4 regions of the Brevibacillus sp. Leaf182 genome follow, and region 3 is predicted to be linked to each of the others. Evidence: riboswitches for the same ligand, from Rfam matches in the RefSeq annotation. Region 3 holds a riboswitch; each other region holds the start of a gene.

Region 1 (5,702 bases), on a different contig from region 3:
CCGCACTAGCCGGGTAAAGGCCCACGATCGTCCTGCCCAGCGTAGACTTGCCGCAGCCGCTTTCCCCAACGATTCCGAGCGTCTCCCCTCGCCTGATTTCAAAAGAGACGCGGTCAACAGCTCTAACCCGTTGGCCTCCGCCAATCTCAAACGATTTAGCGAGATTCTCCACCCCTATTATGTTGTCAACCATGTGTCTCCCTCCCCATCCACGCTTCTGCTCCCCGGGCACGCGGGTCGTTCAGCCAGCAGCTCGCCTCATGCTGATTGATAAACGAATTCGATTGCGGCATATGCTCCAGGCAAATTTCCATGGCAAACCGACAACGTGCAGCGAACGGGCAACCAGCAGGCGGACGAAAAAGATCCGGCGGTGTCCCTTCGATGGGGAGCAGCCGCTCTTTTTTGCCTGTATCGAGGCGTGGCACAGACTGCAACAGTCCTTGTGTATATGGGTGGCGCGGATTGTCAAAGATCTCTCCCACAGGGCCGCTCTCCACCACTACGCCTGCGTACATGACCGCTACATGATCGGCCACCTCTGCAACAACGCCCAGATCGTGGGTGATCAAAATGATCGACGTGTTTAACTGCTCCTGCAACTCCCTCATCAGACGAAGAATCTGTGCCTGAATGGTCACGTCGAGCGCTGTCGTCGGTTCGTCGGCGACAACCAACTGCGGTTGGCAAGCAAGCGCCATAGCGATTCCAACACGCTGCCGCATGCCTCCGCTTAGCTCGTGCGGATATTGTTCAAAACGCCTCGCCGCTTCCGGAATGCCCACTCTCTCTAGCAGTTTCAGTGTCTCTTCCTTTGCTTGCGACTTCGTCTGCTTTCGATGTTTGATCAGCCCTTCCGCAATCTGTAAACCGATTTTCATCGTGGGGTTCAGCGAAGTCATCGGGTCTTGGAAAATCATGCCGATCTGCGAGCCGCGAACCTGCTGCCATTCCAGCTTCGTCAGCCCAGTCAGTTCACGCCCGCGAAACCGAATGCTGCCACCTTTTACCTGACCGGATCGCGGCGGAATCATCCCCATCAATGCCCGAGCAGTCACACTTTTTCCGCATCCGCTTTCCCCGACAATCGCCAGCGTCTCTCCTTCCTTCACAGAAAAGGAAACCCCTCTTACTGCCTGCACCTCTCCACCGTACGTGCGAAAGGAGACGCGTAGCTGATCTACTTCCAACAATGGTTTCACGATGTACTCCTCCTCATTTCCTGATCCGCGGGTCCAGTGCGTCCTGCAAACCGTCCCCGAGTGCATTGCACGCGAACATGGTAAGCGAAATCATGAATCCCGGAAAAAACAGCCGCCACCACTGTCCGCTCAGCATAACCGCCAGCGCGTCGTTAGCCATGGTTCCCCAGCTAGCGGTTGGCGCCTGTACACCCAGCCCAAGAAAGCTGAGAAACGATTCGGCGAAAATCGCGTGCGGGATCGTAAAAGTCAGGTTGACGATGATGACGCCGATCGTATTCGGCAGCAGATGCTTCCTGATGATTTTGGCATGCGAGGTACCCAGCTTTTCTGCCGCCAGTACAAACTCCTGACGCTTGATCTGCATGATTTGCCCTCTGACCAGGCGCGCCATGCCGACCCAGCCGGTTAGTGAAAGGGCAATAATGATCGTTGTGAGACCAGGCTCCAGAACCACCATCAGCAGGATTACCACTAGCAGATACGGAATGCTGTATAGAATTTCAGCTAACCGCATCAGGATGTTGTCCACACGATCTCCCAGCTTGTTCCTCCCTGCCATGTAACCAGATATCCCGCCGATGATTACGCCGATCACTAGGTCAATGGCAGCTGCCGCCACACCAATAAACAAAGAGATTTGACCACCTACCCAGGTACGTGCCCACATGTCCCGACCCAAGTCATCCGTTCCAAACCAGTGCTCGCCCGACAGTGGCAGATTACCCTTCGTCAATGACTGTTCATGCGGGCTATGGGGTACGAGCATCGGTCCGATGATCGAGAGAGTCACCACTGCTGCGAGCAGGAAAAACCCGAGCATGGCCAGCTTGTTGTGGAATACTCGCTGCAATACCTCCTGCCAGTACCCTAGGCTGGGACGTTCGCGAATTCCTTCGGATAGTCGGTTTCGGTCTACTGGTCGAAACAGGGAGTCTAGCTGTGTTGCCTGATTGGCCATGTCGTTACTTCCCTCCACTCGTCAATCTGATGCGCGGGTCAATCACCCGATACAGCAGGTCGATGATGTACAAAGTAAAAATGAGCACAAAGCTGTAAAACACGGTCGTCCCCAAAATAACGGGGTAATCGCGGTTAAAAATGCTTTCCACGAAGTATTTGCCGAGCCCGGGAATGGCGAAAATCTTTTCCACCACAAAGGTTCCGGTCATCAGGTTGGCAAACAGTGGTCCGATAAAGGTAAGAACCGGCAGTATGGCATTGCGCATCCCGTGTCTAATGACAATGGAAAAGGTGCCAAGCCCTTTCGCCTCCGCCGTACTTATGTATTCCTGTTGCCAAACCTCAAGCATGCTGGCTCGTACGAAACGAGCGATAATGGCAAGCGGACCGATAGCGAGCGCAAGCGTTGGAAGAATCGAGTGTTCCCAGCTCCCCCACGCAGCAACAGGAAGAAGCTCCCATTTGACCGCCAAGTACTTAATCAACAGTGGCGCCAGAATAAAACTGGGGACAGAGATCCCGATGATGGCTGCAAACATAGATAAGAAATCCAGCGTTCGATTGTGATAGAGTGCCGCTACGATTCCGAGTGTGATTCCACCTGCCAGCGCGACAATAAACGACTGGAGTCCCAGAACAGCCGAGGCGGGAAATCCCTCTGCAATCAACGTGTTCACATCCCTCGTCTTGGACTGGATAGATGGCCCCAAGTCAAACTGTAGTAAACCTTTCAGATAGAGCAGGTACTGTACCGTGATTGGCTGATCCAGGTTGTACTCCGCCCGCATGTTCTTTACCACTTCTTCTGGAAGCATTTTGGCGTCAGACGCGAACGGGTCACCCGGAATCAGGTGCATGGTCACAAACGTCACCGTGACAATAATCCACAGCGTAACGATCATAAGAAAGCCACGCTTGACCGCATAATGAAGCACATTGTTTCCTCCTTTGTATAATAGTAAGTAAATAGATGTGAATACTACGAATTATAAATACAGAAAACCCCTCTCCGAAAAGAAGAGGGGTAATTGCACGGTTCCCACCTTCTCATCTCGCAGAATTACTCCGCAGGAATTAGCACCGTAAGGTCAATTAGACCAAGGTTGCCGGGTTTCATCGGGCCAGTCCCTCCACCACTCTCGATAAGAATGTTCTATGAAATTTTGTTTCATCGTAAAATTCTTTTTTATCTTATCATTTTACTCGGATATGTCAATGCTGTTCAATGACAATTGATTTTTCTTTATTTTATTTATGAAAAAAGTAAATCTTCACACACGTTTGAATAGGAGGATGTCAGCCCAAATCTTAATCGTGGTGGCTAGGATCAACAAGGCAAGAATGGTTTGGAGAATCCGTGTGTCCAAACGTTTGCTGACCATCGTACCCAGTGGCGCTGCCATGATACTGGCGATTACCATGATCACGGATGGCCACAGCAATATGTCCCCCGCCATCCCTTTCCCTACCGTCGAACCGATGGAAGAAAGAAAGGTAATGGCAAGAGATGAAGCTATTGTAACCCTTGTCGGGATCTTAAGGATGATCAACATGATGGGAACCAAAATAAAAGCGCCAGCAGCTCCGACAATTCCTGAGGCGCCTCCGACAATCAAAGCGGATAATACGGCTGTAGGTTTATGAAAGAGAACCTCTGTCTGTTCTCGCTCGTCCACTCGCTTTTTTGGCAGGAACATCAAGATTACAGCAAGGGTAGCCAGGATGGCGTAAACGATATTGATGGCTTCTGCCGAAAGATATTTTCCTCCATATCCCCCAAGCAAGCTCCCGACAATAATTGAACTTCCCATATACAGTACGAGTTGGTAATGAATAAGCTTATCTTTGCGCAGAGTCCAAACAGCAGCTAGGGTGGCAAAAAATACTTGGACTGCACTTATTCCGGATACCTCGTGAGCTGTGTAAGCAACGAATCCAAAGGCGGGCGGAATGTACAGAAGCATCGGATACTTGATGATGGAGCCCCCGATTCCGACGAGACCAGAGATAAATGATCCCGCGAAACCGATAACAAACAGTGTGATCACAAGGTCGATAGTCATACGCTCACCCTTTGCAACACCTCACTTCGTTTTATCCTCGTTCTACAACTGCCAAGCCATCTATTTGCCATCTCAAGATTCCGCCGCTCAAATTCATGACATCCTTGAATCCATTTGCCTGAAGAATGCTTGCTCCAATAGCGGAACGAGCACCGGAACGGCACTGTACGAGAAGCGGCTTATCGTGAGGAATTTCCTCCAGCCGCATAGCGAGCGTACCGAGCATGATGTGCTGTGCATCTGGAATGTGTCCTTCCTTCCACTCAGAGAGATTACGTACATCTACTACGTGAACCTCTCCCTTTTTCACCTGTTCGGCAATCTCCAACGGTGTTACCTCTTTGATTGTCTCGAGTGCAGACACTTCGCCTTCCAGTAGCTTGCCGCTGTCGATAAAACCTGTGACATGATCAATCCCTACGGAATGCAAGGCTTGCAAAATCTCATCCAGCTCATCTGGGGTGCCCAGGATATGAACCGGGCGATCGTAATCGACGATCCAGCCCGCCCAGTTGGCAAATGACTTGTGAAAAGGAATGTGAAGTGTTCCCGCCAAATGCCCCTTCGCAAAATTCTGGAAAGGACGCGTATCGACAATCTGTCCCTTTTCCAGCGTTTCCTTAACCGCTTCAAGCGAATTGAACTCTTGAACAACAGGGAGTTCGTTGAGCAAGGCAGGGCCTTCCTTATTCACGCGTTTCATTACGGCAAAATACGTTGGTGGCTCTGGTTGTCCATCCAGGAGTACCTGAACGAATTCCTCTTCATTAGAGTGTAACATCGCCCAGTTAAAGAGCTTTTCATAACCAACGGTAGAAGACGGCACGGCCCCCAGTGCTTTCCCGCAAGCGCTTCCTGCGCCATGCGCTGGCCATACCTGCATGTAATCCGGCAGTTGCTTGAATTTTTGGAGGGACTGGAACATGGCTCTTGCACCTGATTCGGACGTACCCTTTATTCCCGCCGCTTTTTCGAGTAAGTCCGGTCTGCCGATATCGCCGACAAAGACGAAATCCCCCGTGAAGATCCCGATAGGCCGATCTGCATTCCCTCCAAGGTCTGTCAAAAGGAAGGAGATGCTCTCGGGTGTATGGCCAGGGGTATGCATGACTTCAAATAGCAAGTTCCCGATAAAAAAGCGATCCCCATCGTGGACAAGCTGATGGTTCAACCCTTCCAAGTATTGATATTTCCAATCTTTATCGCCCTCATTGGATAAAAACAGCTTCGCCTGATGAGTTGCGCCCAGTTCTCTGGCACCGGAGACAAAATCAGCGTGAATGTGGGTTTCCGTGGCGGCTACAATGGTAACCCCTTCTGCTTTGGCGACTTGAAAATAAGGAGCCAGATTGCGGGCGGGATCGATCACAATCGCCTCCCCGTTTTTTTGGCAACCGACCAGATAAGATGCATGGGCCAGTTTTTCATCATAAAAGTAACGTAACAACATGGCGCATTCCTCCCTTTTACACGT
Region 2 (5,702 bases), on a different contig from region 3:
TCCTCATGTCCGTGCGTTAATAATAGTGCTTTGATTTTGTGTTGGTTGTCCACTAAATAGGAAACATCCGGGATAACCAGATCAATACCGAACATTTCATTCTCGGGGAATTTCACCCCGCAGTCAATGATGATGATTTCGTCCTCATACTCGACGCAGTACATATTTTTTCCGATCTCGCCGAGGCCGCCCATCGCGAAAATCTTAACGTCGCTCAAACTCTTTCCTCCTAACATCGTCGTGCATGATTATGGGAATCCGAACCAAGCATGCCATTCTTATTATATCACAACGTAAGACGTTCGTTTCACCCAGTCTTGTCTATTCCACACATTCATCTTCGGTCAATAATCGAATACTGATACTCCAAATCGGCAACTCGTTCATCGGTAACGATACTGGCTCTCGCCCAGAAGTCGTGCTTTGCATAAGAATCGCCCGTCCATACCTCCGTAATTTCTCCTGAAGAGAGTTTTAGTGGTACGGCTTCGACTTCTTTTAATACGGTGCCGCTTTTGTTTTGTACTCGCAGTTTCAAATCAATCTCCAACGGCTGATCCGATTGATTCCGTACCAGGATCAGACTTGTATACGGATACCCGGCACAATTTTTGGTACAGTCTTGTCTGCTGTATACGAGGGCGAGATCAATAGGCTTCTCGTTATCCAGCTTTGCCTCTTTCCACCGGTCTTTTGCTTTTTGTACGACATTGACGTACTCCGCTTTTTTCAAAAAGGGGCCCATCCCTAAAAAGGCAGCAGCAAAAAAGCTAAACAGACCAAAGGCTGTGCATAAAAAAACGAGGTTCATTTTCCAAAACTGTTTTCTCATCGTGATCAAAAAGACAATATACATAAGGATACAAACAAACACCAACAGGATACAAAAGTATAAAAATAGCTCCAAGTCGGACTCCGTGGGTAACACCGGAATACCATACTTCATTTGCCAATGTACATTCGCGGCGAAGCAGCCTCCGTAAATCAATACGGCAGAAGCAATCGTGAGTCCCCATTTTTTCCAAAAAGGAGGCTTTTGGAAAATGGCGGCAAGAACCCCCACCAAAACAGGAACGCCAAATAAGGGGATGAGCAAGTAATGCATCGAAAACCTCCCGCACTTCATTGTCATTATTTTCTACGAATGATATTCCGAAAAGTCTTCAAAATACATGGAAAACCATTTCAAAAAGGAGAGGGATCAGCAAGTGCAAACCGCTCGTCGCTTATTTCGCCATCGGAACATAATGCCCCTTCTCTCCACCGTACTTTTCCTGCTCCTATTTCAGCCGTTCCCTGCCTATGCCCAGCCTCCCTATGCAAAATGGGGCAGACTCGCGATGCAGGAAACGATGAAGCGATATCCAAACGCTCAAATTGTGGACTACCTGCATGTCGGACGAAAACCAAAAACGCCCACCACGTCGGAAGAGACGTTTAAGCTCTTGCTTCAAGAAGGCAATCGCAGGTGGGCGTTACTCATTCATATTGAATTCGTGAATCAGACAGAAGATGTCGTAAACATCTCCTATGAGGAGACTCACTAGTCAGCGAGCTGTTCCATCTCTTTCATCATGACTTCCATGTCCATGTCAGCTGCCATCCCGTACGCGCGGCGCATGTTTCCCTCTCCATCAACAAGGAACATACGAGCCGTATGAGCATAAGATCCATCTGGCTGCTTCATGACCATCAGACCAAAGTCCTTCGTCACTTTTTCTACAGCCTGAGCGTCCCCGCGCAGGAACTTCCAGCCACTCTGATCTGCCTTGAACTTGGCTGCATACTCCTGCAAGACTTCCGGCGTATCATTATCAGGGTCAAAGGAGATAGAGATAAACTCTACTTTGTCTCCGAACAGTCCCTTTTCCTTCAACTGATCTTGCAGCTTGGCCATGTTGTACGTAGTAGCCGGACAAATATCCGGGCACTTGGTAAACATAAACTCGACCAGCCGTACCTTGCCAGCACTTTGATTAAACGTGTAGGTTGTTCCGTCACTGTTGTCTAAGGTGAAGTCCGCGATGGGCTTCAACACTTCGATCTTCTCTTCTGTCATGTACTTATAACCAAATACTCCGACGATAGCCAAAAGGATAATACCAGCTAACACAGGAAACCAATGTTTTTTTATCGCAGATTCCTGCTGCAATTGTGTTCCTTCACTCACGGGTTGCTTCCTCCCTGCTTGTCCCATGCGAGATGCCTCCTGATTACACTCGGGAGGCATTTCACACTGTTTCTATCTCTTCTTACTGTTCCACTTCACCTGGCCATGCGAGCATGCCGCCAACCATATTCGCCACGTCATATCCTTGTTCACTCAAATACGCTGTAGCATTATGGCTTCTGGCACCACTACGGCAAACCATCACAATCGGAGTGTTCTTATCCAGCTCATCGATACGGTGCGGCAAAAAGCCGAGTGGGATCAGCTTTGCCTCTTTAATGTGACCTGCATTCCACTCATCGACTTCACGTACATCAATGACTTGCAGTTCCTCTTTGGCTTCCAGCTTTTCCAACAGCTCTTGTGGTGTAATTTCCTTTACTCCATGGCTCATCGCTATTTATCCTCCTATATGTACGATCAGATCAGTTGTAACCACCTCCATGATATCACACGCTTTTTTACTTTTCTAACGCGAAGAGCACTTGGCTTCACTATCCATCCATGCTCCCTATTTTCTACCATTATCTCCTATTTCACTGCGGCAGTAGCCACACGGGATGTGAACAGCTTGAGGCAAAAGCGTTACAAATTAATGGCATGAGTGAACACCTTTCATCCCTATATACACAAAAACCTCCCTGATAACTTACGATTATGCGTTGACATCAAGGTTTTATTTTCATACAATTACGACAACAACTTTTTCTCATCAAGAGCGGTGGAGGGACAGGCCCTACGAAACCCGGCAACCAGCAGACTAGCTGCATGGTGCTAATTCCTGCAGAATCCAGTGATTCTGAGAGATGAACACAAGCCCGTGCATGATCGGAGCCTTCTTCTTCTCAGGAGAATGCTCCGTTTTTTTATTAGCCGATTTCCCATAGTAAAAGGAGAGATGGACATGTCCGATCAACAACAATGGAAGCCAGAAACACTTGCGGTCCACGGTGGGCAGGAGGTTGACCCTGTAACAGGCTCACGTGCTGTTCCGATCTATCAGACGACCTCCTATGTTTTCCGCGATACGGAGCATGCAGCCAATCTGTTTGGCCTAAAAGAGTTTGGGAACATCTATACACGTATCATGAATCCGACCCAGGATGTGTTTGAGAAGCGTGTTGCCCTGCTCGAAGGTGGAGTTGGTGCACTCGCGACTGCATCTGGGCAAGCTGCCATTACATTCGCCATCTTAAATATTGCGCATGCAGGAGACGAGATCGTCGCTTCCAGCAGCCTCTACGGCGGTACCTACAATCTGTTCGCCCACACGCTTCCCCGCCTCGGTATCAAGGTTCATTTTGCTGATCAATCCAATCCGGAAAATTTCCGTGCCTATATCAATGAAAAGACAAAAGCTGTGTTTTGCGAAACGATCGGCAATCCGCGCATTGATGTCGCTGATATCGAGGCCATCGCCCATATTGCCCACGAAAATGGTGTTCCTTTGATCGTGGACAATACCTTCGCGACTCCAATTTTATGCCGTCCTTTTGAGCACGGGGCCGATATTGTCGTGCACTCCACTACCAAATTCATCGGCGGACACGGAACAGCAATAGGCGGTATCATCGTAGACTCTGGAAAATTCGACTGGAACAACGGAAAATTCCCAGGTCTGACTACACCAGACCCAAGCTACCATGGTGTTGTCTATACAGAGGCAGTCGGTCCACTCGCCTATATTATCAAGGCACGCGTCCAGCTCCAGCGCGATATTGGAGCGGCTGTCGCCCCAATCAATTCCTTCTTGTTCCTGCAAGGATTAGAAACCCTGCATCTGCGCATCGAGCGGCATAGCCAGAACGCCTTGGCAGTAGCCCAATTCCTCGCCAATCACTCTGCCGTGGAGTGGGTGAGTTATCCGGGGCTGGAGTCTGACTCCCAGCATGAATTGGCACAAAAGTATTTACCAAAAGGTGCTGGTGCGATCCTGACCTTTGGAATTCGCGGTGGCGTTGAGGCAGGAAAAACATTGATCGAATCAGTGAAGCTGTTCTCCCATCTCGCAAATGTCGGGGACTCCAAGTCACTCATCATTCATCCAGCCAGCACAACACATCAGCAGATGACAGAAGAAGAGCAGGTAGCAGCCGGAGTGACCCCGGGACTTATTCGCCTCTCAGTCGGCACAGAATCGATCGACGATATCCTCTCTGATCTGGAGCAAGCACTACAGCGTGCGTTTCAATTATCTACGGTAGGTTAACCATACTTTTTGAAGAAAGAAGAATCATGATCTCTTTGGATAGAGATTTGTGATTCTTCTTTTCCTTTTCTACTTCCATTCGAAAAATGTTGAATTTCACATTCGTTATTTATAAAATACATAATCATGTACAAATTTTGGAAGGATGATCACATGAAGATTTTGAACATTGGCAGTGAACGAACGACCTATCGGGTTGAGCTCTCGTATTCTCCTTTATTCGAAGCTGCCTTGGGAATCGCTGCCGCTACCTACGATCAATTGCATCACACGATGGAACACCCTCCTGCCTACTGGCGTCAACTGTTGGACGAGCTATCACCCTCTGTACAGCAAGAGGTCGACTATGCGAAGGAACACAACACATGGAAGACACTTTTGCAACTGCTCGATCTTTGCCCTTTCGCTGATCTGGATTCCTTTCTCTCGTACGTCAGAGAGCTCTCAACAGAACAGCTCCGATACGAGGCCCTCCCTTATCTAGGTGAAAATATGCAGGAAGCACGGCGAAAGGCTGCACAAGGAAACAAGGAGGAATGCGCCGCTTTACAGGAAGCTTGTCGTGCGCATCTCTTTTTTGAATCGTATATCGGACATATTACTTCCGTTGATGCAGAAGAGCTGCGGAGTCATATTCTCCGATTGATGGAAGGCTGGTATACCACGCATATCAAGCCGCGTGAGGAAGAGATCGTTCGTATGCTAGAACGGGATTGGTCGCAAAAGCAAAGCAAACTAGGAAAGCTCAACCCGGAAGCCTTGGTGGAGTATGCGACGGGATCGAGCTACCTCCCAGAACCTGCGGTGACACGCGTATTGCTGATTCCACAAGCGATTTATCGCCCGTGGACCGTACAGGCCGATGCTGTCGGGACGAAAATTTTTTATTACCCTGTTGCCGACGAAAATTTGCATGATGCTGTAGATCCTAATCAGCCACCACCTTCACTGGTGCAAGCCTTAAAAGCACTCGGAGATGAGCACAGACTGCGCATGGTCAAAATGCTGGCGGAAAAGGACCTGAGCCTGCAAGAGATAACAGATCAACTCTCCATGGCGAAATCGACAGTGCACCATCACCTGTCCATGCTGCGGTCTGCCCATCTCGTTGAAACAGCAGGCTCCCGTTACAGACTCCGCCGTCATACCCTGGACAAGCTTCCCCTGATGTGGGATGAATTCCTAGACAGGAGCACCCCATGAACCAAACCGCGGTCCAAGCCTCTGTCTGGCAGCAGCGTTCTTATCGTTGGATTCTTTTCGGTCAGCTCATTTCAGAACTCGGCGCCTCACTCGGTACCCTCGCCAATAGCTGGTTAATCT
Region 3 (5,702 bases):
TTTACGAGAGACGAACGGAACTGCTGAAAACAAAAATGAATAGGCTTGGTAGATAATGAAACGATCTACATGACGGGCGGTGTCAACTTCGTTGGTACCGCCTCCCCCTCTTCCAAACAACTATTTCAGCGCTGCTAGAAAGTAAGATCCTCCACCAATCTTATACTCGCTATTCTTGCTCGCTCCTGTCAGCCTCACAAAAAACGGTCTCTGCCCACGATTTTTCCATGCAGTCTGCGCCAATCCCTCCTCAGTCGGTTGGCAAAGCACTACATTTCCACCCGGAAGCTCAAATGCCTGACAGATGGCCCCCAGTTCTTTATCGTGGAATTTTTCGCTCTTCTTCCATCCAAACCATCTTTGCCAACGTGCTGTTGCTTCTTCCAGATCCTTTACTGCATAGCCTACTGATTGGAGATGTGCTGCACCGTTCGGATGTGCGCCAATGATGCCACGATTTGTTAAATCTTCTATTCTTTCTTCATCTGTTTGCGACCATTCAATGAGAAATGGTGGTAGAAGAGCACTATCTGCATCTTCGAGAAACAACATCCGCCACCGAAGGGTCGTGCCATCATCACGCGTACGACTTCCCGCAACAGGTCCAGTCACCTGTAGACCTTGGCTTCGCAGGCGCTCTGCCCACGCATCCATCTCGCTGGTCCGAAGCGCAATCTGACCAAAGCCTTCTCCCTTTGCTTCGTCCTCGATGCATTGACGCACGAGCGGATTCTCTGATTGTCGAGCAAGCTCCTGGTGTTCAACCGCCAAAAATTCAACATAGGAAAGCCCGAAATAACTAAGGCTATTCCATGTCCCCCAAGACGCATGACGCCCTCCGGCTACCGCATGAAAACCCGCTTGGCAAAATTGTTCCGCTGCTTCCTGAGGAGTCCGATGTACAAAATGAACCAAATGATCAAAAGTTAATCGCACCTTTTTTCGCCTCTTTTCGTATTACTTATAGAATATCAAAATTCATTTATGTAAGGATAGAAAGACAAGGGGGAAAAATGAACGAGACCAGATCAAGCCGGGTAAAGGCTCGGCGCAAGCACTCACGTAGAAAATGGGTACGTGCTGGGAAGAGCACGCTCCTTTTTAGCGTGTTGGCCATCTTCGTCGTCGGAACCTACTACCTATTCCAAACTGCCATGGATAGAGAACATACCAACCCGAACACGCAGCCTGCTCCTGACAATACCGTGAACCAAAAGACTTCAGTGCAGCTCACCTTTGTCGGTGACATCATGATGTCAGGAAATGTAGAGAAAACGTTACTCGCAAACAGCTATGACTACCCATACAAGCATGTAAGCTCGCTCTTTTTACAAGATGATATCACGATTGCCAATTTGGAGACACCGATCACCGAAACAGGTGTTGCTGCACAGAACAAGGCGTATGTCTACAAGTCGTCGCCACTTGCTGTTCCTGCCATGAAAAACGCTGGGATTGATGTGGTGAATCTCGCCAATAATCACTCCATGGACCAAGGAGTTCCGGGATTGCTGGATACCTTTGACGCTTTGGACAAAAACCGGATTGCATACGTCGGCGCCGGAAAGGATGCCAGCCGTGCCTATTCTCCTGTATTGATAGAAAAGAACGGCATCAAGATCGCGATTCTCGGCTTCAGCAGGGTCATTCCCGAAACGAGCTGGTATGCAGGGAATTCCCAGGCAGGTATGGCCGCTTCCTATGATCCTACGCTAGCAGTGAAAGCGATCCAAGATGCGAACAACCAAGCAGATCTCGTCGTGGTGATTGCACACTGGGGCAAGGAACGCTCCGATTATCCTGTCGATCATCAAAAAGAGTTGTCTCGTGCCTACATCGATGCTGGTGCAGATTTGATTGTTGGCGGTCATCCTCATGTCCTTCAAGGCTTTGAACGATACAACGACAAATGGATTGCGTACAGTCTCGGCAATTTCATTTTCACACGATCAAACGAACCCAAGACTTGGGAAACGATGGTTCTGCAAGCAAGCTGTACGAAAAGTGGTGATTGTGAGCTGACGATGCTTCCGTTTCACGCAGAATTGGGACAAGCTGTACCCATGAATGAAAGCAACGGCGCTGCCCTGCTAAAACGGATTGAATCCATTTCTGTGAGTGTTGACATCCAAAGCGACGGGCGTGTACAGCCGCGTGCAAAAGCGGTGGAGACTGCCCCCTGACAAAAGAAGCCGTGTTTCTAGCTAACCAGAAATACGGCTCTTCTTGTGATTCCTTTTTCTTACGCAGATTCGATAATCGGGAAGCAGCGCACTTCTAAGCCAAAATCATTTTTCAATAGGGACTCGTGCTCTTCACTGATTCCTGTCACGATCAAACCTGCGCGCAAGACGCCTCCCAAGTCGAATTGGACCTTTAGTTTATGCACGTTGACTCCTGCCTGCTGAAGGAAATGCAAGACACGGTCTGGCGTAGCAGTATGACATGAGCCCTCCATATAACACAGGACGTGTTCTTCCGAGTCCACCGTGACACCAGCTTTGGCAGCCGTTTTTTCTTTCCAGGTAGGATGCGGTGTGAATGGCTGTGTCAATAAATAGGCCAAATCCTCGACGACAGCACTCGCTGTAGGGAGCTCTCCTGCCCCTCTTCCTGTAAACAACAAGTCTCCCACGATGTTGCCGGATAGCTGTACAGCATTAAACGCGTCGTGGATTTGCGCCAACGGATGGCTCAGCGGAAGCATGGTTGGTTCAACAGATAGGCGAATTCCTTTCTCAGCTTGATAGGCCTGCGCGATCAGCTTGATCCGGTATCCCAGCTCGCTCGCAATCCGAATGTGACCTGCTGACAAATCTGCAATTCCTTTGCGAACAACATCTGCTAAAGGCAGTGATTCTCCGTAAACAAGCTGTGCCAAGATATACAACTTGTACATGGCATCAAAGCCTTCTACATCCGAACGAGGGTCTGCTTCCGCATAGCCCAGCTCCTGCGCTTGCTTGAGCACCTCCTGGTAAGAGAGCTGCTCTGCCTCCATTTTCGTCAAAATGAAGTTCGTTGTTCCGTTGAGAATACCGCGAACACCTTGAATATCGTTCGTGCGCAGGAACTGCCGGAGCACGCTCAAGATCGGGATGCCCCCTGCCACACTCGCTTCATAGGCAAGATGCACTTGATGCTGATTGGCCAAATCGACTAGCTCTGTTCCTTTTTTCGCCAGAAGTTCTTTGTTGGCAGTTACTACATGGCATCCCTTTTCGATGAAAGCACGGACGTAGTCATAGGTAGGTTCTACACCGCCCATGACCTCCACCACGATATCCACATCGCTGTTCAATACATCCTCAAAGTCTGTTGTCAGTAAAGTCGGGTCGATAGGAACCGCCCGCTCTTTTTCCGAGTCACGCACCAATGCCTTGACGATCTCAATTCGTTTACCCAGACGAGAAGCCAGCTTCTCCTGTTGCGAACGGATTGTTTTGATTACGCCTCCACCCACTGTCCCCAATCCCAATAATCCCACGCGTACCACTTCTGCACTCATCCTGACCACCCCATACCCCGAATTTTAGATAAAAAGAAAAGCCATCTTCGATAAGAAGAAGGCTTGTTAGCAGCTACTGCTCCTCCTCCTTATCTACCAGGACGTATATGTCCTGCAGGAATTGGCACCTTGTCACAAAATATGCGTGACGGTTGCCGGGCTTCATCGGGCCAGTCCCTCCACCTCTCTGGATAAAGAAAATATGAAATTGAAAAAAACCTTCTTCGCTAAGAAGAAGGTTCATCTACTAATGGAGTAACCCGCTTCTTATCTATCGAGACGAAACGTCTCGCAGGAATTGGCACCTTGTCGCAATATGCAACGGTTGCTGGGCTTCATCGGGCCAGACCCTCCACCTCTCTGGATAAGAACCATTTATGCTGTTGAGCTTTATTCTAAGAAATTCCAAGGCAAGCGTCAACAAAATTCTTTCTTTTCTGATTGCAAGCTGATTTGGCCAGACTTTCAATTGTGGGTGAACAGACTTTCTACCTCTTCCATACTGCAGCAAGTGCAATGAAACACGCCCTCCTGGCATTCCTCAGGCAGCTCTTGTTCCTCGACATATCCGCACCATTGGCAAATCATAAGTTGCATCATCGCACGCCCTCCTTTTCTTTTATCCTGCCCAAAATAAAAAGAGCATTTTCCGTTCGACCGTGACGATCGTTAGAAAATGCCAGAAAAGGAGGGACGCACTTGTCCACTCGCTGTTTTTTGCAAGCCATCTCTAACACCTCCCTATCTCCCGTAGGTCTATCAGTGTCGTCGAAACAGGCAGGTCTCCTGACTATGGGTTCATCGTCTAGCGTCGCCTTCCCCGTCTATTTTGATAGACCAGTGGCTCGTTGGACGCTGACTCTCCTCTTACAGTGGCGGGACCGTGTCGGAATTGCACCGAGCTTCCCTATTATCCTTTTGGCGAATTGGTACGCCCTAAGGAACCTGTTTCCATCTATGAAATTGTCTTTTCTCACTACTATTCTCAGATTCTACCTTATTTTTCCTTGTTTTGCGAACATTGCTCGTGGGCCAGTAGCCATTCCTTTCGCCACAAGCCACCCGAATAGCCTGTTAAACTCCCGTTTGCTCCTATAATTCTGTGACAGGGTACGATGATGTTCAGCCGATTTTTTCCGTTGGCATTCCCGACAGCCCTCACCGCATTTTCCTTCCCAATCAACGCGGCTAGCTCCGTGTACGTAATCTTGTGCGCATAGGGAAGGGTGGTCAATGTGTGCCAGACTGTTTTCTGAAAGTCTGTCCCTTTCATACACAGGGGAACAGAAAAGGACTGTCTCTCGCCGGAAAAATATTCGTCCAACTGTTGCCGACAAACGAGGAGAGGCTCTAGACATTTGTCTTCTTGTTCACGCAAAATGGGTTCGTCCCGATCTGTGAACATGATCGAACATACCCCGTCTTCTGTCCCACTGATTTCCAAGATGCCGAGTGGCGAAACATAATCAATTGTCTGTAATCTCTCCATACAAGACCTACCCTAGATACCGATCTTTCAAAATGGTTCTGTGGTGAGCTTCATGTCCAGCAATCACATAGGCCAACGTCCTTGCAGATAGCTTGTTTCCGTTGGCAAGGCCTGTACGCAACCACGCTTCTGGAGAGATTCCGCGAACCTGCGCGATGGTGGAAGCCCGAACGGCCTTATACTCTTCCACTAAATCAGAGAGGTCTCTTCGCTGAAAACACCCGTGTTCGACAAAAGCATTCTCATCAAAACCAGCGAGGGGTGTCTGATCTCCTCTCGCGATTCTCAGCAAGCGATAGCTCATGATGCGTTCTGCATCGATGAGATGACCCAAAACCTCTTTTACCGTCCATTTGCCTGGCGCATACCGATAATCAATTTGCTCAGGCGCTAGTGACGAAAATAACGCGACTTGCCTCTCTCCTTGTTGTGTGAGGATCGTTTGCAGATCCCCCTCCGGTACAAGTCCAATATAATAATCAAAATATGCAGCGTATTCATCCTGCTCTGGTCGTTTGAGCATGTATTTCCCACTCCTCTTCATTCAGTTTGGATAGACAAATTATACCACTATGCATCCTCAGCCAAGCATTTCTTGTCCAATACGAACGAACCCGCCTAATCCTCACAGGCGGGTGAGCTTCACCATTATACGCTATGTAAGCCTTCAAACAGTAGAACCCTTGCCGGGGCTGCATCCGTGCC
Region 4 (5,702 bases), on a different contig from region 3:
TTCAGTGCTTTTGCCAGCTTTTGAATTGCTTCGGAATCCTTGTTGTCAGGACGAGCTACCAGGAAGTTTGCGTATGGAGTATCTTTATCTTCAATAAACAGCGCGTCTTTGGTAGGAACGAGCTTTGCTTCCAGCGCGTAGTTGGTGTTGATCAACGCCAGATCTACTTCTTCCAGAACGCGTGGCAGCATTGCTGCTTCTACTTCTTTGAACTTCAGGTTTTTCTTGTTCTCAACAACGTCCTTCACAGTACCGCTGATGCCAGCGCCCTCTTTCAGCTTGATCACGCCGTTTTTCTCCAAGAGTGCGAGTGCGCGGCCGCTGTTTGTTGGATCGTTTGGCAGCGCGATTGTTGCGCCATCAGCTAATTCATCCACAGATTTTACTTTTTTGCTGTAAGCGCCGAATGGCTCAATGTGTACAGCCACTACTGGCTCCAGATTCATGTTTTGTCCTTTATTGAAGTCTTCCAGGTAAGGCTTGTGCTGGAAGAAGTTAGCGTCGAGTTGTTTCTCGTTCACTTGAACGTTAGGTTGTACGTAATCGGTGAACTCTTTAATTTCCAGGTTCACGCCTTGTTCTTTCAGTTTTGGTTGAACGAATTTCAAGATTGCTGCATGTGGAACGGGAGAAGCGCCTACCTTCAATGTTACTTCCTGTTGTCCGCCTTGTGCGCCGCCTTCAGCCGGAGCAGGTGCTGTTTCCGTTTTGCCTCCGCAAGCTGCCAAAGAAAATGCCAATACAGTAGAAAGTACAGATACGACTAGCTTTTTCATGAATGATTTCCCCCTTGCATGTATTTAGTCTTATTTTTTGAAAATCTATATGGAAAGATCTATTTGCGGCTGAATTTCAGAACCAGACGGTCCCCCAGCGTTTGTAAGATCTGTACCATCACCAGCAAAATAACAACAGTCACAATCATGACATCGGTTTGGAAACGCTGATAACCGTATCGGATCGCCAAGTCACCCAAACCACCACCGCCAATTACCCCAGACATTGCGGTATAGGAGACCAGCGTAACCGTCGTGATCGTAATACCTGCGATCAGTCCAGATCTAGACTCTGGCAAAAGGACATTCCAGACGATCTGCCAATTGGACGCCCCCATAGATTGTGCGGCCTCAATCACGCCTTTATCAATCTCACGCAGAGAGGTTTCCACCAAGCGTGCGAAAAACGGAGCGGCACCAAATACGAGCGGCGGAATGGCACCCAGTACGCCGAGTGAGGTTCCTACGATCATTTTCGTCACAGGAATCAGCAAAATCATCAAAATGATAAACGGTACCGAGCGCAATACGTTGACAACGAATGATGCGATCGTATAAAAAGTGCGGTTTTGCAGAAGCTGTCCGCGTGAAGTCAAAAACAGAACGATTCCCAATGGCAAACCAATCAGGACGGTAAACAGGGTGGAAAAGCCGAGCATCGTGAGCGTGTCCATCGTACCTACGCCGATTTCAGCCCAATCCACATTCTCGAATGTCCAGTCCATTTATATCACCTCTACTTCCAAGCCACGTTGGCGCAGCGTCTCAATGGTCTTTTGATTCTGTGCAACATCGCCTTCCAGCTCGATCACCAACTGACCATACGGCGTATCTTTCATGCGGGAGATTGTTCCCTGCAAAATGCTGAACACCGTACCGGTCTCTTGCATCGTTTGGAACAGGATCGGCTGGTACGTTTTTTCTCCGAGGAAGGTGACACGAGCAATGGTCCGGTTCCCCGAAGCCTTTTCGTGCTCGACTGCTTCTCTCAGCTCTGTAGAATCTGCTACTTGTTCCACGAATTCCTGTGTCGTTGGATGCTTCGGACGAAGGAATACATCCAGTACGTTACCCGACTCGACGATCTTTCCGCCGTCAATTACGCCGACACGATCACAAATGGAGCGAATGACGTGCATCTCGTGGGTAATCAACACAATGGTCAAGCCCAGCTTGCGGTTGATGTCCAAGAGCAGTGCCAGAATGGAGTTCGTCGTCTGCGGATCGAGAGCCGATGTAGCTTCGTCACAGAGCAGCACTTTTGGATCATTCGCGAGCGCCCGGGCGATCCCGACACGCTGCTTCTGTCCGCCAGACAGTTGGGACGGATATTTGTCCTTATGTGCCTCCAAGCCAACCAGCTTCAGCAGCTCGTTTACTTTCTTCTCAATCTCTGCCTTCGGACGCTTGGCCAGCTTGAGCGGAAAAGCGACATTTTCACCGACTGTCGAAGAAGACAGCAAGTTGAAGTGCTGAAAAATCATGCCGATTGAGCGGCGCTTTTCTTGCAGCTTCCCTTCATCCAGCCTAGTCAAATCGACGCCGTCCACAATAACTTCCCCAGAAGTTGGGCGCTCCAGCAAATTGATGCACCGGATCAACGTACTTTTCCCTGCACCAGAGTGTCCGATAATCCCGTATATTTCTCCTTGCTCTATGGAAAGGTCGATCCCCGTTAATGCTGGGATGGTTTTACCTTGTACTTGATAGCTTTTATGCAAATGACGCAGTTGGATCAACGCATCCACCTCCCGACCACAATCTTGATAAAATATGAAAACCCCTTTTTCAATAAACGAAAAAGGGGCTGCAACGCAATGTATACGTTCGCATCCACCCTTCTCATCTACACAAGATCCAAACAATCCTGTAGGAATTGGCACCGCGACGTTCATTCGAAAATGAACCGGCTGCCGGGCTTCATAGGGCCTGTCCCTCCGCCTCTCTTGATAAGAAAGATATCTACGTATATTATGTTCGTTTTTTCTATTTCATGATGATACAAAACGGATTATATCCTTTTTGAAAATATCACGTCAATAGTAATAGCAGGAAAAAGTTTTTTAATCCATGACGCCGTTGCGGATGATTGTTGACTTTACGTGAAAGCGAAACTTTGCTTCCTTGAACATTTTTCTCCACTCGGCCTGCGTCATGTTTGCCATCCCTCTTCTATTTGCACGATACACCATCCCGAATCCAGCGGGATCGACATCGAGGCCCTGCAATTTACTGACTACTTTCTGCAATTCTTTTTCGATCTCTTTATCCAGTGCATTCTCCATGATTTTCATCAGCTTTGCATTCTCTAGCTTCAGCGGAAGGGTTAATTCCAAAATTCTCGCATGTAATCGTATATCAATATCAAAGACCGGGGGGACACTTGGGTCAGATCAATTTTAGATTTGCTGGAAATGGTGTCAAAGACAAGCTGCACACGGTCTTTTTTACTTCCGCGGCTCTTTGGCTCCTCCCCAAAAATACGAGCAGGAACAGAAGTATCGTAGCTGCCAATGCTGAACTTTCCATGCATGAGCTTGATTAAAAAGGCTTCCTTTGGTGTGATCCACCCTACATAACGCTCCCCTTGAAATAATGCGATACCCTTGATTTGCAGCTCATTTCCCTTTCTTGCAATGTACGGCATGATCGGGTCGATTCCTTTGTCATAATAGGCCCGAAAAAACTCATGCATGGTGGAAGACGGAATTTTTTCCCCTTCAATATTTTGCTCAATCATACGGTATAAATAGATTCCGATATTCCCTTCTTCAGAATAGGGATACGTTAACATATCATATGTTTCGCCTTCAAATAGGCAAAGATAAACCCTGCTGGAAATAGAGGAATCCCGATACAGCGTGTCAACGATACTGCCAAGCCCGCGTTTTGCCAAGTTTTCACTGTAGAGGGCGACACGAATCTGCCCACCCAACACTCTTTTATCTGATTGTAAATTAACCCGATCCCGGATTGATTTGCTGGTCTCCCCCATTGCTGAGAAAATCTGTATCTTTTTTTTTGCCTCTGGATTAATGGAGGGCATGATTGCAGTCCCACGAATGTTTCCATCCTTTAACAAGTCATAGCCGACAGCTGTGGCAAGTCCAGTTTCATCAAAAATCTGCCGATCTCCACAGCCTGTGACTATTATGACACCAGAACACCACAACGCCAAAAACCGTTTGATGAAGGACAACCTCTTTTTCCGCTCATCAAGCATCAGGCACTCTCTCCTTTGCTCTTCGATTTTGCCCGTTGCGTTCGCTGCTTCAGCAAGACCATGACGTACAAAAAATAGGGGTACAGGTACACAACCCATATGCTAATTTTCCCATGCACAGTAAAAAGCCAATTCATCTGCTGTCTGGAAAGCATCGTCAAGGAAGCAAGATAAATCACCGATAAAATCCAATACAATGAACTTCGCAAGTTGAAGCTGAACAAACGCTTGAGCCCTCGCGCCGAGCACCACAAATACAGCATGATATTCGGCAAGATGACGATAAGCCACAGCGAGATAACGACCAGCTCAAATCTTTCCAGAATGGGGAGATACACCATCTTTTGCAGATTGAGTGTCGCCCAGATCGTCCTCATGAGCTGACCTTGGCTAAAAAAGACCAAGGACACGATCATGACCAATAAATAGATAAGATAAGTCACCAGCACCGCCAACTGTGCACTTTTATTTACCCTGTCCTTATTTTGTACATAGGGATAGACGACATAGAGAACCTCGAAACCGACACTGGTCAATGACATGGCCATCATTCCTTTGAAAAGGTTCCCAAAGCTGGTATCCATAATCGGAAACAAATATTCCCATCGTGCGAATTCCAAAGGGAAATATAAATCAAAGACTAGCCATGCCGTTGCTATAATGGAAAAAAACGTATAGCCAGCTATGACTCTTATCCCTCCCACAATGGTGTAGTACGCAAGAAAAAGGATGATTCCTGCCAATATCCACGTAGGTAAATTCGGGAACACCCAGGTTTGGACAACTTCGATGTAGCTGCGAAGAATGATTCCAGCTGTCAATATAAAATAGATTATAAATATGATGCTTACAGCAGTTCCTAGCCACCTTCCAAACACATCATCTTGAATGCCGTAAATATCAGCCGAAGGGTATTTTTGCATAGTCTTGATAATGATCCACAATGTTAGATGCGTAACCAAGCCTGCAAGTATGACCGAAATCCACGCATCATGCCCTGCTTCCTTCGCAATGATTCGTTGAAAGCCCAAGATGCCCATTCCAAGTTGAGCTCCATGCACCAGCAACCCTGCAAGATATGCCGATATTGTATTGCCCTTGCTTACATCGATGTTAATGTTCATAGCAGCCTCGCTTACTCGTCAATGTCTTTCTTCTCTTTGGCATTTCCCCTGTCAAAACGAAGTACTCGTTTTGGTGTAAAAAACTTGAGGCGTTCGGAAAGAGAGGATAATGGAGCGCGAATAAAGCCATCTTTCCAATCGGAATAGCGCACGGGGTAAATGGGGTACATGTAAGGACGCCCCAAACTCGTCTGTCGGAGCAAATGGCTGGCTAGGAAGCTGAATCCGACTACAATGCCCAATGCCCCCAGCATGCCCGCCAGCAAAATCATTGGAAAACGAACGACCCGGATCGTAGAACCGATCATATAGCTAGGTGCGATAAAGGATGACAAAGCCCCGAGGGCAACGATAATAATCAGGATATTGCTGGTGAATCCAGCCTGAACAATGGCCTGTCCGATCACAATACCGCCCACGATACCTATCGTCTGACCGACCTTGGTCGGTAGTCTGGCTCCGGCTTCCCGCAAAAGCTCAATAATCAATTCCATCAAAATAGCCTCCCACAGCGGTGGAAACGGTACTCGGGAGCGTGATTGCGCGAGGGAAAGCAAAAGGTCTGCCGGAATCATCTCG

Evidence for each region. A riboswitch is a leader RNA that binds a small molecule or an ion and turns the genes downstream of it on or off. The one in region 3 is predicted to bind S-adenosylmethionine.
Region 1: another riboswitch for S-adenosylmethionine. It lies ahead of ASG16_RS27460 (ABC transporter permease); the one in region 3 lies ahead of ASG16_RS22250 (homoserine dehydrogenase family protein).
Region 2: another riboswitch for S-adenosylmethionine. It lies ahead of ASG16_RS02465 (homocysteine synthase); the one in region 3 lies ahead of ASG16_RS22250 (homoserine dehydrogenase family protein).
Region 4: another riboswitch for S-adenosylmethionine. It lies ahead of ASG16_RS02380 (methionine ABC transporter ATP-binding protein); the one in region 3 lies ahead of ASG16_RS22250 (homoserine dehydrogenase family protein).

What each region holds. Positions count from the first base shown of each region.
Region 1 covers NZ_LMPN02000036.1:237,591-243,292, reverse strand. The annotation lists gene ASG16_RS27475 (ABC transporter ATP-binding protein) at 1-193, opposite strand, end outside; gene ASG16_RS27470 (ABC transporter ATP-binding protein) at 186-1,202, opposite strand; gene ASG16_RS27465 (ABC transporter permease) at 1,216-2,163, opposite strand; gene ASG16_RS27460 (ABC transporter permease) at 2,168-3,100, opposite strand; SAM riboswitch class I at 3,210-3,314, opposite strand; gene ASG16_RS27455 (sulfite exporter TauE/SafE family protein) at 3,437-4,228, opposite strand; gene ASG16_RS27450 (MBL fold metallo-hydrolase) at 4,260-5,678, opposite strand.
Region 2 covers NZ_LMPN02000014.1:76,415-82,116, forward strand. The annotation lists gene rnjA (ribonuclease J1) at 1-236, opposite strand, end outside; gene ASG16_RS02445 (hypothetical protein) at 335-1,105, opposite strand; gene ASG16_RS02450 (YqzG/YhdC family protein) at 1,209-1,547, shown strand; gene ASG16_RS02455 (SCO family protein) at 1,544-2,170, opposite strand; gene ASG16_RS02460 (rhodanese-like domain-containing protein) at 2,253-2,564, opposite strand; SAM riboswitch class I at 2,877-2,983, shown strand; gene ASG16_RS02465 (homocysteine synthase) at 3,075-4,379, shown strand; gene ASG16_RS02470 (ArsR/SmtB family transcription factor) at 4,533-5,582, shown strand; gene ASG16_RS02475 (MFS transporter) at 5,579-5,702, shown strand, end outside.
Region 3 covers NZ_LMPN02000031.1:166,362-172,063, reverse strand. The annotation lists gene ASG16_RS22265 (arsenic resistance protein) at 1-43, shown strand, start outside; gene ASG16_RS22260 (VOC family protein) at 121-936, opposite strand; gene ASG16_RS22255 (CapA family protein) at 1,014-2,183, shown strand; gene ASG16_RS22250 (homoserine dehydrogenase family protein) at 2,243-3,508, opposite strand; SAM riboswitch class I at 3,595-3,706, opposite strand; SAM riboswitch class I at 3,773-3,879, opposite strand; gene ASG16_RS31565 (hypothetical protein) at 3,974-4,108, opposite strand; cobalamin riboswitch at 4,268-4,472, opposite strand; gene ASG16_RS22245 (methylated-DNA--[protein]-cysteine S-methyltransferase) at 4,506-4,997, opposite strand; gene ASG16_RS22240 (DinB family protein) at 5,005-5,520, opposite strand; gene ASG16_RS22235 (cyclase family protein) at 5,646-5,702, opposite strand, start outside.
Region 4 covers NZ_LMPN02000014.1:60,070-65,771, forward strand. The annotation lists gene ASG16_RS02370 (MetQ/NlpA family ABC transporter substrate-binding protein) at 1-776, opposite strand, end outside; gene ASG16_RS02375 (methionine ABC transporter permease) at 836-1,501, opposite strand; gene ASG16_RS02380 (methionine ABC transporter ATP-binding protein) at 1,502-2,515, opposite strand; SAM riboswitch class I at 2,616-2,732, opposite strand; gene ASG16_RS31475 (Ger(x)C family spore germination C-terminal domain-containing protein) at 2,840-3,112, opposite strand; gene ASG16_RS02385 (Ger(x)C family spore germination protein) at 3,103-3,999, opposite strand; gene ASG16_RS02390 (GerAB/ArcD/ProY family transporter) at 3,999-5,123, opposite strand; gene ASG16_RS02395 (spore germination protein) at 5,135-5,702, opposite strand, start outside.